2 linked regions of the Variovorax paradoxus B4 genome follow. The protein of the gene in region 2 binds, or shares a complex with, the protein of the main gene of each other region. Links are inferred from orthologs where the notes say so. Each region holds a gene or a part of one and is shown on either strand. Other genes may lie near its edges.

Region 1 (5,929 bases), 2.1 Mb from region 2 along the record:
AGCGGCTGTTTGCGCTCTTATCGCGCGAGAAAAAGGATCGCGATATTGACCAGGAAACCGAGCGCCCAGACCGCGCTGCGCACGGAGCCGACGCCCTTGATGTAGACCGCGAGATAGATCACACGCAATACGACATAGGCCGCCGCCAGCATGTCGAGCCGCGCCTGATTGGCGCCGAGCTGATGCGCAATGATCACCGCGCCGATGAAGAACGGGAGGCCTTCGAAGCTGTTGGCTTGCGCGCTGTTGGCGCGCGCGCGCCAGCCGCTCTGCTTTGCGGCCCAGTCGCGCGGTTGCATGTTGTCGCGCGGGCCGAAACTGCCGGCCTTGGCGATCCATGCCGCGAGATACGGCAGGCCGCATGCGATGAACACGCACCAGTAGGCGACGGTGAGCAGGCAAAAAGTCATTTCGGGTTGTCTCCATCCGGCAGAGCGGCAGCAGCGGCCGCTGCTGCGCTATCGGCGGTCCACCAGGGCATGCGCGATGGTGCCGAGATCCACGTATTCGAGTTCGCTGCCGGCGGGCACGCCGCGCGCAAGGCGCGTCACGTTGAGGCCGCGCTGCCTGAGCGCTTCGCCGATCACGTGCGCGGTGGCTTCGCCCTCTGCCGTGAAGTTGGTGGCCAGGATGACTTCGCTCACGGTGCCGTCCAGGGCCCGGTCGAAGAGCTTCTGCAGGCCGATGTCCTTGGGCCCGATGCCGTCGAGCGGACTGAGCTTGCCCATCAGCACGAAGTAGTAGCCGCGGAAAACCCCGGTGCGCTCGAGCGCCGCCTGGTCGGCAGGCGTTTCGACCACGCAGAGCTTGCCTGCGTCACGGCGCGTGTCGAGGCACACGCTGCAGACCGGCGCTTCGGTGAAAGTGTTGCAGCGCTCGCAATGCCGCACGTTGCCGGCCGCCTGCTGCAAGGCGCGCGCGAGCAGCTGCGCGCCCTCGCGGTCGTGCTGCAGCAAATGGAACGCCATGCGCGAGGCCGACTTGACGCCGACACCGGGCAGGCGGCGCAAGGCATCGACCAACGCGTCGAGCGAACTGGCGTCGGCCATCAATGGCTCAGAACGGCAGCTTCATGCCGGGCGGGAGGCCCGGCATGCCGGCAGTGAGCTTGCCCATCTTCTGTTCGCTGGTTTCCTCGGCCTTGCGCACCGCGGCATTGAAGGCAGCGGCCACGAGGTCTTCGAGCATGTCCTTGTCGTCGGCCAGCAGGCTCGGGTCGATGGTGATGCGCTTCACGTCGTGCTTGCAGGTCATCACGACCTTGACCAGGCCTGCGCCCGACTCGCCTTCGACCTCGATGGTGGCCAGTTCTTCCTGGGCCTTCTTGAGGTTGTCCTGCATCGCCTGCGCCTGCTTCATGAGGCCGGCCAGTTGTCCTTTGTTGAACATCGTTGGTCCTGATTGGTTGGAAATGGGGGAAGGATAAGAGAGATGGCGGTCGATGCCGAATGCCGCAAGAGCCGGCACGGGTTTTCAGTGGCGTTCCGTCAGGCCGGCTTCAGTGTTCCAGGCACGATCTTCGCATCGAATTCCCGCATCAGCATCTGCACTTCGGGATCGCTGCGAATGGCCTCCTCAGCCAGGCGCTGGCGCTCGTCGGCAGCCTGCTTGTTGCGGCGCGCGGGGCTGTCGACCACGCCGCCGATTTCAATGGCGAGCTTCACGCCATGGCCCAGCGCGGCCAATGCATCGGTGAGCTTTTCGCGGGCAGAAGGCTGGTTGAGCAATTCGCGTTCCACGCGAAGTATCCACTGGTCGACATCGCGCGCCACCAGCTGCGACTGGAGCGCAAGTTCGCGCGCCAGGGCGTTGATGCTCTCGGCCGCGATCATCTGCGTGACCGTGGCGTGCCAGAAGTCGCCGTCCTCGCTGGGCGGAATGGGTGGCGCCGGACCGCGCTGCTCGTCGGATCGCGGCGCGTCCCGCTGGCTCGGCGGCGGCTGGACGCGCATGGGAACGGCAAGCACCCTGGGCGCCTCGGCAGCCGCCGAGGGCCCGGCCGCGGCAGAAGGCCTGGGCCCACCCGGCCGCACGGGCTCGCTGACCACGGCCAGACGCTGGCCTGCCGGCGCCGGGGTGGGTTGAGGCACCGGTGCGGCGACCGAAACCGAAGCCGGCGATGCGGGGATCTCCGTCGTGCCCCGGGCCGGCGCTGCGGCCACCGGGACCGAAACCGCCCTGGAGGCTTCATTCAGAGTTTTTTTTTCCGTGGAGGCCGGGGAGGCGGCCGCGTTGGAAGGCTTGAAGGCCAAAAGCCGCAACAGCACCATGGTCAGCGCGGCGTACTCATCGGGCGCCAGGCCCAGTTCGCCACGCCCGTGCAGGCACAGACTGTAGAGCAGGTGGGTTTCATCGGCAGGCATCAGCGACGCGAGGCGCGCCGTATCGGCCGCGTCGGGGTCGGTGGCGGAATCGGCCGACTCCACCCGCGAGGGCACCGCCTGCAGCACGGCCATGGCCTGCAGCACCGCCGTCATTTCTTCCAGCGTGGAAGCGGCCGACATGCCGTCGCGCCGCAGCGCCTCGGAGGTGTCGACCACCGTCTTGCCGTCGCCCTGCGCCAGCGCCTCTATCAGCTTGAACACATGGCCGCGGTCCACGCTGCCGAGCATCTGGCGCACGCCGGTTTCGAGCAGTTCGCCGTTGCCGAACGCAATGGCCTGGTCGGTGAGCGAGAGGGCGTCGCGCATCGAGCCGCGCGCCGCGCGCGCCAGCAAGCGCAGCGCCTGCGGTTCGGCCGGTACCTGTTCGGTCTGCAGCACGCTCGTGAGGTGCTCCAGCACCGTCTCGGGCGCCATCGGCCGCAGGTTGAACTGCAGGCAGCGCGACAGCACCGTGACCGGCACCTTCTGCGGATCGGTGGTGGCGAGAACGAACTTGAGGTATTCCGGCGGCTCTTCGAGCGTCTTCAGCATCGCGTTGAACGCGGTGTTGGTGAGCATGTGCACTTCGTCGATCATGAAGACCTTGAAGCGCCCCTGCACCGGCTTGTAGACCGCCTGCTCGAGCAGAGACTGCACCTCGTCCACGCCGCGGTTCGATGCCGCGTCCAGCTCGGTGTAGTCGACGAAGCGGCCCGAATCGATGTCCTTGCAGGCCTGGCACACCCCGCACGGCGTGGCAGTGATACCGCCCTGCCCGTCCGGGCCCTGGCAGTTGAGCGACTTGGCCAGAATGCGGGAGACGGTGGTCTTGCCCACGCCCCGCGTTCCGGTGAAAAGATAGGCGTGATGCAGGCGCTGCGTGGTCAGTGCGTTCTCGAGCGCCTGCACCACGTGCCCCTGACCGACCATCTCACCGAAGGTTTTCGGACGGAACTTGCGAGCGAGCACGAGATAAGACATTGCGGGCATTCTAAAAGGCGCGGCACCGGTCCTCGGCCCCACCCCGCAATCAAAAAAAGCCCTGTCTTTTTGCGGGATATCGCGGAACCGGCATTGCCGGGCCGCTGGTATCGCCCCCAGCAGGGGGGTGGGCGAAGCGACACGAAGTGCGCGCAGCCTGGGGGGTTACAATGCGGGCTGACGGGCCTCCCTGCATGGTGAAGTGGCCAACCGGGTCAGGTGGGGAACCAAGCAGCCCTAACTGCGTAGTCAGTGCCAGGGGTAAGGCTCGTCAACCTAACATCGAAAAGCCGTGAGTTCTCAAGAACTCACGCGCCAAAAATAGGGTCGCGAGCCTCACTTGCTTCCGGCACCGACCAGCATCTCGCATGGCCCGACGAAGCCTTCGCTGCTTTCGAACTGCCGCAGCGCCTCTTCGATCGCATCCCAGGTGCTCGCGCGCTCGGCCTCGTCAAGCCGGACCATCATCTGGTGCAGCGCTCCGAAGGACTCGCGTTCGAAGCGCACGCATTCGGCTGCGCTCGCCAGCCGCACCGGCGACGGCACCCGGCGCACCTCGATGTCACGCAAGCCGGCCTTGGCAAACGCGGCCTCGAGCGCGCCCTCGGCACCGAGCGAAAAGGGCCCGGGCTGGCCCGGCAGCGGCGCGGGAAGCTGGGCGCGTTCGCGGATGATCCTTACGGGGATCGAGAAAAAGGCATTGCGCTCGGGGGTCGAGTAGACGACCGCCGACACCCGCCCGCCCGGACGCAAGGCCCGCCGCATGCCGGCGAGCGCGCGCTGCTGGTCGGGAAAGTAGATCAGGCCCACGCGGCTGATTGCCGCGTCGAAGCTTTCGGCGGGCAGCGTGTCGAGCGCCTCGCCGTCGAGTTCAAGGGTCTCGAGGTTCGACAGCCCGACGGCCCTGGCATCCGCAGCAGCGCGCTCGAGCAGGGCCGGCGCGATGTCGGTCGCGAGCACGCGGCCGCTGGCGCCTGCGCGCCGCGCTGCACCGATCGACTGCTCGCCCGCGCCGGCTGCGACGTCGAGTACCCGGGAGCCTGGTCCGATGTGCGCCAGCTCGAACATCGTCTCCGTCGCATCGCCCAGCCAGCGGCCGAGAAACGGTCCCCAGCGATGCCAGGCCTCGGCGGCAGCCTGCCACTGCGCGCGGGTGGTGGTCTTGAAGGCGACGGCGTCGAATGCCGGCGCTGCTGTGGCTGTGGCTGTGGTCATGGTGTGTCTCCATCGAGTGAGGGGACGCCAAGGATGGCAGCGCGGCTACGGGTCCGCCAGTCCAGAATCTGTACTGGCCTCAATCCGCTCCAGGGACTAAATTGGCGCCATGATCGACTACGGCCAGTTCTGTACCGTGGCGCGCGGCGCCGAGGTGCTTTGCGAGCGCTGGACCCCCCTGGTGGTGCGCGAACTGTTGTGCGGCAGCACGCGCTTCAACGACATCCGGCGCGGCGTGCCGCGCATGTCGGGCTCGCTGCTGACGCAGCGCCTGCGCAAGCTCGAGGAAGCAGGTGTCGTCAAGCGGATACGGGGCGACGGCAGCACGGCCCAGTACCACCTGACCGCAGCAGGTGAAGAATTGCGCCCGATCGTGATGGCACTGGGCCACTGGGGTGCGCGCTGGATCGGCAGCCGCCTCAAGCGCGACCAGCTGGATGCCGGCTTCCTGATGTGGGACATCCGCCGTTTCATGCGGGTCGACGAGTGCCCGCTCGGGCGCTGCATCGTGATCCACTTCCGCTTCACCGATGCGCCTGAAGGCGAGCGGCGCTGGTGGCTGGTGGTCGACCATGGCAGCGCCGACCTCTGCCGCGACAATCCCGGCGAGGAGCCAACGCTGATTGTCGAATCGAACATGCTGACCCTGACGGAGATCTGGACCGGCGACCTCGATGCCGAGGCCGCGCTGCGCGAGCGGCGCCTGCGCGTCATCGGCGCGGCATCCGATATCCAGAACCTCTGGCGCTGGATGGGACGCAGCGCTTTCGCCGATGCCCGAACCGCAGCGCGGCTCTGAGGCATTCCCCGCCGCAGACACGCGAAACGGGCATTGCCTCGGCAGAACATCGAACGCCGCGGGGTCCCTCAGAGGCCCAGCTGCTTGATCGCGCCGCGCGCCGCGGCCGCCCCACTGGCCATCGACGCCGTCAGCAGGTAGCCGCCGGTCGGCGCCTCCCAATCGAGCATTTCCCCCGCAACGAACACGCCCGGCACCGCGCTCGCCATGAGCCGTTCGTCGAGCGCCTCGAAGCGCACACCGCCTGCGGTGCTGATGGCTTCGTCGACAGGCCGGGTTGCGACCAGCCGCAGCGGCACGGCCTTGATCGTCGCTGCCAACTGCGCGGGTTCTTGCATCGCTTCGCGGCTCAGCGTCTCGTGCAGCACGCCGGCCTTGATGCCTTCCAGCCCGAGCCGGCTCTTCAGGTGGCTGCTGAGCGACCGGGCGCCGCGCGGATGCTTGACGGCGGCCAGCACCTGCTCGGCGCTGCGGTCGGGCAGCAGATCGAGCAGCAGCGTCGCGCTGCCATGCGCGGCGATCTCGTCGCGCAGCAATGCCGAAGCGGCATAGATCAGGCTGCCCTCGATGC
Region 2 (7,247 bases):
CCACTTCGAGGCCTTCGACCGCGGAAAGCACCGAGATGGCCGGCGTGATGACGCCGTCGCCATAGAAGAGCGAAGTGCCGAAGATGCCCACCAGCAGCAGCACATGGCGCAGCCTGGGCTTGTCGGCCACGGCCTGCGAGGCCAGCGCCAGCATGGCGACCAGGCCCCCCTCGCCTTCGTTGTCGGCCCGCAGCACCAGCACCACGTACTTGATCGACACGATGACGGTGAGCGTCCAGAAGAACATCGAAAGGATGCCGTAGACGTTTTCGACAGTGAACGGCACATGGCCGTGGCCGAACACTTCCTTGACTGCATACAGCACGCTGGTGCCGATGTCGCCATAGACGACACCGATGGTGCCGATGATCAAGGCGGCGGCGGAAGAGGATTTGGGAGGTGACACGAAGTCGATGGGAAAAAGGGAGGCTGCCAGCGCGTAACCAGACGTCACGCGCACCGGGATGCCGCCGCGGTGGAATTTCCAGCCGCCGCGCGCACCCCTCCGCCCTTTTGTTTCCTTTGCTGTGGGGCCGCTATTTTGCCGCCGGCCGACGCCTTCGCAAGCCGCCCCGGAAAATCATTCGTAGATTTCGGCGTCCGGATCGGTGGCTTCCAGCTCGTAGCTCGCAGCCACCATGGCCAGGCGGCCCACCACGCCATACATGTAGAAGCGGTTCGGGGCACTCGCGCCGGGCTTGGCGCCTGGCTGCGGCAAGTGCGCGCTTTCGGAGAAAGCCAGCGGCACGAAGCTCGCGCCCGGAAGCTTGAGGTTCTCGTCGGGGGCGCGCTCGGCATGCACGCGGTAGAAGCCGCCCACCACGTAGCGGTCCATCATGTAGACCACCGGCTCGGCCACGCCGTTGTGCACGCGCTCGTTGGTCAGCACGCCTTCCTGCACGATCACCTCGCGGGGCTCGCGCAGTTCCCTGGCGGCCGCGGCCGCCTTGCTGCCCGCGGAGGCGCCGCGCGACTTGCCGACAAGGCCCTCGACTTCCTTTGCATCGCGCACGGTGATGACGCCCGGGCCATCCCCGCCGACATGGCCCTTGACGACGACGAAGGGCTTCTCGTTGATGCCGTATTCCTTGTACTTGCGGCGCACCTTGGTCAGCACCGCTTCCACGTGGCTGGTCAGCACGTCGATGCCGCGGCCTTCGGCAAAATCGACGCCGTCGGCGCGCGCATAGATCGGGTTGATGAGCCAGGGATCGATGCCAAGCAGCTTGCCGAAGCGCTTGGACAGCTCTTCGTAGCTGTGCAGGTGATTGCTCTTGCGCCGCACCGACCAGCCCGCGTGCAGCGGCGGCAGCAGGTACTGCTCGTGCAGGTCTTCCAGGATGCCCGGGGTGCCGGCCGCCAACTCGTTGTTGAGCAGGATGGTGCAGGGGTCGAAATTCTTGAGCCCGAGGCGGCGCTTGCTGCGCACCACGGGCTCCAGGCACACGGTTTCACCGTTGGGCAGCTCGATCTTCTTGGGCGACTTGATGGCCGGATCGATCGAACCCACGCGCACGTTGAGTCCCGCCATGTGGAAGATCCGCACCAGCTGGGCGACGTTGGCGAGGTAGAAGGTGTTCTTCGAGTGGTTCTCGGGAATGACCAGCAGGTTGCGCGCTTCCGGGCAGATCTTCTCGATGGCGGCCTGCGCGGCCTGCACCGCCAGCGGCAGCATCTCCTTGGTGAGATTGTTCCAGCCGCCGGGGAAGAGATTGGTGTCGACCGGCGCCAGCTTGAAGCCCGCGTTGCGGATGTCGACCGCGCTGTAGAACGGCGGCGTGTGCTCCATCCATTCGAGCCGGAACCAGCGCTCGATGGCGGGCGTCGAGTCGAGTACCCGCTGCTCCAGTTCGTTGATCGGGCCGGTCAGGGCGGTGACGAGATGCGGAACCATGCGGCGGCCTTATTGGATTTGTACTTGAAGGTAGAGCGGAATTGTAGGATTTGGGGGTGGCCGCCCCAATGACAAGACTACGTAGAGCGGACTTGGTTCAGTCCGCCCGCCTCCGGCGCATCAGCTGCGGACTTCGCCCTGCCCGAGCACCACGTACTTGAGCGAGGTCAGCCCCTCGATGCCGACCGGCCCGCGCGCATGGAATTTGTCGGTGCTGATGCCGATCTCCGCTCCCAGGCCAAACTCGAAACCATCCGCGAAGCGTGTGCTCGCATTGACCATGACGCTGGCCGAATCGACCTCGCGCAGGAAACGCTGCGCATGCACATGGTCGCGCGTGACGATGGCGTCGGTGTGGTGGCTCGAGTAGCGGTTGATGTGCGCAATGGCCTCGTCGACCCCTGCGACCACCTTGATGCTGATCACGGCGGCAAGGTATTCCTCGGACCAGTCGGCCTCGACCGCATCGACGACTCTTGCGCCCGAGCCAGCCAATGCATCGTCGGCGCGCAGAATGCGGGCCGCCACCGGGTCGCAGCGCATTTCGACGCCCTTGGCCGCGAAGATGGCGGCGATCCGGGGCAGGAAATCCTCCGCCACCGCGGCCGACACCAGAAGGCCTTCGGCCGCGTTGCAGGGGCTGTATTTCTGGGTCTTGGCGTTGTCGACGATGCGCAGCGCCATCTCGAACTCGGCCGTATCGTCCACGTAGACGTGGCAGTTGCCGTCGAGGTGCTTGATGACCGGCACCTTGGCATCGCGGCTGATGCGCTCGATCAGGCCCTTGCCGCCGCGCGGGATGATCACGTCCACGAACTCGGGCATGGCGATCAGCTGGCCCACGGCTTCGCGGTCGGTGGTCTGCACCAGCTGCACCGCCTCGACCGGCAGGCCGGCCTCGGCCAGCGCCCCGGACACCAGCAGCGCCAGCGCCTTGTTCGACTCGATGGCTTCGGAGCCGCCGCGCAGGATGGCGGCGTTGCCGCTCTTGATGGCCAGGCTCGCGGCCTCGATGGTCACGTTGGGGCGGCTCTCGTAGATCATGCCGAAGACGCCGATCGGCACGCGCATCTGGCCCACGCGGATGCCGCTGGGCTGCTGCTTCATGCCGATGATTTCGCCGATCACATCGGCCATGCCGGCGAGTTGCTCGCAACCCAGCGCCACGGTCTCGATGACCTTGGGCGTGAGCTTGAGGCGGTCGACCATCGGCGCCGAAAGCCCGGCGGCCGTGGCGCGCGCCAAGTCCTTCTCGTTGGCCTCGGCCAAGGCGGGGCCGGCTTCGCGCAGGCGCTTGGCCAGGGCCTTCAATGCTCTGTTTTTGGTAGCTGCATCCGCACGGGCCATGAGGAATGCGGCGGTTTTTGCCTGCAGGCCGAGGGTCTGCATGTGCTCGCTGACGTTGAACGCGTTCATCGCTGCATTTTCCTGCATTTGGATCAACCCCAGGCTTCGCGCACTTGCCGTGTTGTCCCCTCTCCCTCCGGGAGAGGGCCAGGGTGAGGGCCGGGGCACTCGCAAACGCGCGATGCGATGAGGGCCGCCGGCCCTCACCCCAACCCTCTCCCGGAGGGAGAGGGAGCAAGAGCAGCGCTGCTGCAGGCGCGGCACAGCATCAGCGCCAGGCGCTGCAGGGCCTGCCAGCCGCTGGCGGGCCAGTCGGGCTGCTTCAGCCCCTTGCAGATGCCATCCACCACATGGGCCGCGCGCAGCAGCCGGGCCAGCATGCGGTCGTCGAGCCGGGGCAGCACGCGCTCGAAGGCGCGCTCGCGCGGGCCCCAGATGCGGTTCTCGCGCAGGGCCATGGGCAGCGGCCGGCCCGCGGCCATGGCGTCCTTCACGCGCTTGAGCGCGCGGATGTCCTCGGCGATCGTGTAGTGCACCAGCACCTCGGCCTCGCCTTCGGCCTGCAGGCCGTCGAGCATGCGCGCCACGCGCTGCGGGTTGCCGGCCAGCACGGCCTCGGAGAGCTTGAACACGTCGTAGCGCGCCACGTTGTTGACCGCGCCTTCGACCTGCTCCCAGCTCAGCTCGCCCGCCGGATGCAGCAGGGCGAGCTTCTGGATTTCCTGGTGCGCGGCGAGCAGGTTGCCCTCGACGCGGTCGGCAAAGAACTGCAGCGTGCGCTGGCCTTCGTCGCCGGGCATCACGCGCTGGCCCTGCAGGCCCAGGCGCTGCGCGATCCACTGCGGCAGCGCGGCGCGTTCGATCGGATCGACCTGCAGGCTCACGCCGTTGTTCTCGAGCGCCGAGAACCAGGCGCCGGTGCGCGTGGCCTTGTCGAGCCGCGGCAGCATCACCAGCGTGAGCGTGCTGTCGTTGTCCCGCGCGGCCTCGGCCAGCTGCTGCAGCGCCGTGCTGCCGTCCTTGCCGGGCTTGCCCGAGGGAATGCGGATCTCGACGATCTGCTTGTCGGCGAACAGCGAGAGCGAGCCGCCCGCCGCAAGCACCGCGCTCCAGTCGAAGTGCGCGCCGGCCACGGTGTACGAGCTGCGCTCCGTATAGCCCGCCACGCGTGCCGCGGTGCGGATGGCGTCCGCCGCCTCCTGCGCGAGCAGCGGCTCGTCGCCGTGGATCGTGTAGAGGGACTTCAGCCCCTTCTGCAGATGGGAGCCCAGTTGGGCGCTGGCAAGTTGCATGGAATGTGCGGCAGGCGCGCTCGTGCCGCCTAGAGTTCCTTGACGGCCGCGAGGCGGCGCATCAGCTGCTGTGCAATGTCGGCCTGCATGTCCCGGTACAGCAGTTCGGCCTCGCCTTCCTTGGCGAGCGCGTTGGTCTCGTTGAAGCTCAGGTCGCGCGTCTGCGACACCTCGGTGGGCGCCAGCAGCATCTTGCCGCCCGGCGTGCGCAGGCTGAAGCGAACGCGCAATTGCAGTTGCAGCTCCCGCAGCAGGCCCGCCGAATTGGTCGAGATCACGATGCGGTCGCGGTTTTCGCCCAGGATCTCGAGGATCGCGTCGGCGCTCTGTGCCTGCTCGGGCGGCACCAGCGTCACGGTGCCGGCGGCACGCATTTCGCGCCGCAGACGGTTGATCAGCTCCGAATTGCCCGACACCGACAGCGTCTTGAACGCAAACACCGGCGCCTTGCGCAGTTCGAACCCGCAGCCGGCCAGCCCCAGGCTGGCGCCCGCCGCGGCAAGACCCAGAAGAAAGCCGCGGCGCGGCAGCGAGGCGTTGCGATTGTTCATGCTTCTATCGTTCGTTCAAATGACCACGTTGACCAGCCGGCCGGGAACCACGATGACGCGCTTGGCCGGCGCGCCTTCGGCGAACTTGGCGAAGTCGTCGCAGGAAAGCGCGAGCGCTTCGATCTCGGCCTTGGAAGCGCCGGCCGGCACGCGCAGCGCGCCGCGCAGCTTGCCGTTGACCTGGAGCATGAGCTCGATCTCGTCCTGCTCCAGCGCGCCCACGTCGACCACGGGCCAGGGCGCGTCGAGCAGGTCGCCCAGTTCCTTGTCGTAGCCGAGCTGCTGCCAGAGCTGGTGCGCGATGTGCGGCGTGGCCGGATACAGGCAGCGCAGCAGGATGCCGAAGCCTTCGCGCAGCGCGGCCGTATCGCCGGCGCTGCCGTCGGGCTTGAAGCCTTCCAGCGCATTGAGCAGCTTCATCGCGCCCGACACCACCGTGTTGTATTGCATGCGCTGGTAGTCGTAGTCGACCTGGCGCAGCACGGTGTGCACCTCGCGGCGCAATGCCTGCGCGTTCTTGCCGCAGGCCTGGCCGCCGGCCGCCGCGGGCTGCGCGTCGGCCTGCGCCACGCCGAAGTTCCAGACCCGGCGCAGGAACCGGTAGCTGCCTTCGACGGCTGCGTCGTTCCACTCGAGCGTGGCTTCGGGCGGTGCGGTGAACATGGTGTACAGGCGCGCGGTGTCGGCGCCGTACTTCTCGATCAGGTCCTGCGGGTCGACGCCGTTGCGCTCGCTCTTGCCCATCTTGCCGACGCCGCCGTATTCGACCTTGGTGCCGTCCGCGGTGGTGCCGCCGACGATGCGGCCCTGCGCGTCGAGCGTGGGCGTGACCTCCAGCGGCGGGTGGTAGTTCTTGCCGCCCCTCTCGTCACGGTGGTAGTAGATGTGGTTGAGCACCATGCCCTGCGTGAGCAGCTTGCTGAAGGGCTCGTCGACCTTCACCAGGCCCAGGTCGCGCATCACCTTGGTCCAGAAGCGCGCGTACAGCAGGTGAAGAATCGCATGCTCGATGCCGCCGATGTACTGGTCCATCGGCATCCAGTAGTCGGCGCCCTCGGCGACCATGGCCTGGTCGTTCTTCGGGTCGCAGTAGCGCATGAAGTACCACGAGCTGTCGACGAAGGTGTCCATGGTGTCGGTCTCGCGCCGCGCGGGCTTGCCACAGACGGGACACACCACGCCGGCGTGGAAGCCTTCGTGCTTGGCGAGCGGGTTGCCCGAGCCGTCGGGTACGCAGTCGGTCGGCAGCACCACGGGCAGGTCCTTCTCGGGGACCGGCACCGCACCGTGCTCGTCGCAATGGATGATGGGGATCGGCGTGCCCCAGTAGCGCTGGCGGCTCACGCCCCAGTCGCGCAGGCGCCAGGTGGTCTGCATCTCGCCCAGGCCCTTCTGGCCGAGCGCATGCGCCACGGCGGCCACCGCCTCCTTGTAGGTCATGCCGCTGAAGTTGTCGGAGTTGATGGTCACGCCGCGCTGCTTGTCGGCGTACCAGTCCTGCCACCTGTGATAGTCGAAGTGCGGCTCGTCGTCGACCAGCACCACCTGGATGATCTCGATGCCGTACTTGTTGGCAAAGGCGAAGTCGCGCTCGTCGTGCGCGGGCACGCCCATCACGGCGCCGTCGCCATAGTTGATGAGCACGTAGTTGCCCACCCACACCGGCACCTGCTCGTCGGTGATCGGATGCTTGACGGTCAGGCCCGTGGGCACGCCCTTCTTCTCCTGCGTGGCGAGTTCGGCCTCGGTGGTGCCGCCGGCCTTGCACTCCTCGATGAAGGCCGCGACCTTCGGATTGAGCGTGGCGGCGTGCGCGGCCAGCGGATGCTCGGGCGCCACGGCGCAGAAGGTCACGCCCATGATGGTGTCGGCGCGCGTGGTGAACACGTACATGCGCCCGTCCTGGATCAGCTTGCCGCTCGCGTCCTGGATGTCGTGCGTGAAGGCGAAGCGCACGCCCTCGCTCTTGCCGATCCAGTTCTCCTGCATCAGCTTGACGCGCTCGGGCCAGCCCGGCAGCTTGTGCTGGGTGTGCTCGAGCAGTTCTTCGGCGTAGTCGCTGATCTTCAGGTAGTAGCCCGGGATCTCGCGGCGCTCGACCGTGGCGCCGGTGCGCCAGCCCTTGCCGTCGATCACCTGCTCGTTGGCCAGCACGGTCTGGTC

What was found. Proteins that work in one complex are often made in the same cells at the same time.
Region 1: the proteins of holA (region 2) and dnaX are in contact, whole or in part, in a cryo-EM structure (PDB 8GIZ), measured with the Escherichia coli proteins. The link is inferred for Variovorax paradoxus B4 from one-to-one orthologs.

What each region holds. Positions count from the first base shown.
Region 1 is NC_022247.1:2,625,815-2,631,743, reverse strand. What follows is about bases 917-3,886. They hold dnaX (DNA polymerase III subunit gamma/tau), read right to left. Parts: upstream 3,345-3,886; coding sequence 1,488-3,344; downstream 917-1,487. Other genes in these bases: VAPA_RS12145 (class I SAM-dependent methyltransferase), read right to left, coding at 3,681-3,886; VAPA_RS12155 (YbaB/EbfC family nucleoid-associated protein), read right to left, coding at 1,057-1,389; recR (recombination mediator RecR), read right to left, coding at 917-1,049. Outside these bases: VAPA_RS12165 (MAPEG family protein), read right to left, coding at 18-410; more of recR, read right to left, coding at 459-916; more of VAPA_RS12145, read right to left, coding at 3,887-4,559; VAPA_RS12140 (winged helix-turn-helix transcriptional regulator), read left to right, coding at 4,669-5,358; VAPA_RS12135 (TIGR03862 family flavoprotein), read right to left, coding at 5,427-5,929. UniProt on the Escherichia coli protein: Part of the beta sliding clamp loading complex, which hydrolyzes ATP to load the beta clamp onto primed DNA to form the DNA replication pre-initiation complex.
Region 2 is NC_022247.1:544,305-551,551, reverse strand. Bases 2,490-5,408 are described here. They hold holA (DNA polymerase III subunit delta), read right to left. Parts: upstream 4,534-5,408; coding sequence 3,445-4,533; downstream 2,490-3,444. Other genes in these bases: leuS (leucine--tRNA ligase), read right to left, coding at 5,100-5,408; VAPA_RS02505 (LPS-assembly lipoprotein LptE), read right to left, coding at 4,563-5,084; VAPA_RS02515 (glutamate-5-semialdehyde dehydrogenase), read right to left, coding at 2,490-3,310. Outside these bases: VAPA_RS02525 (potassium transporter Kup), read right to left, coding at 1-406; gshA (glutamate--cysteine ligase), read right to left, coding at 581-1,894; more of VAPA_RS02515, read right to left, coding at 2,015-2,489; more of leuS, read right to left, coding at 5,409-7,247. UniProt on the Escherichia coli protein: Part of the beta sliding clamp loading complex, which hydrolyzes ATP to load the beta clamp onto primed DNA to form the DNA replication pre-initiation complex.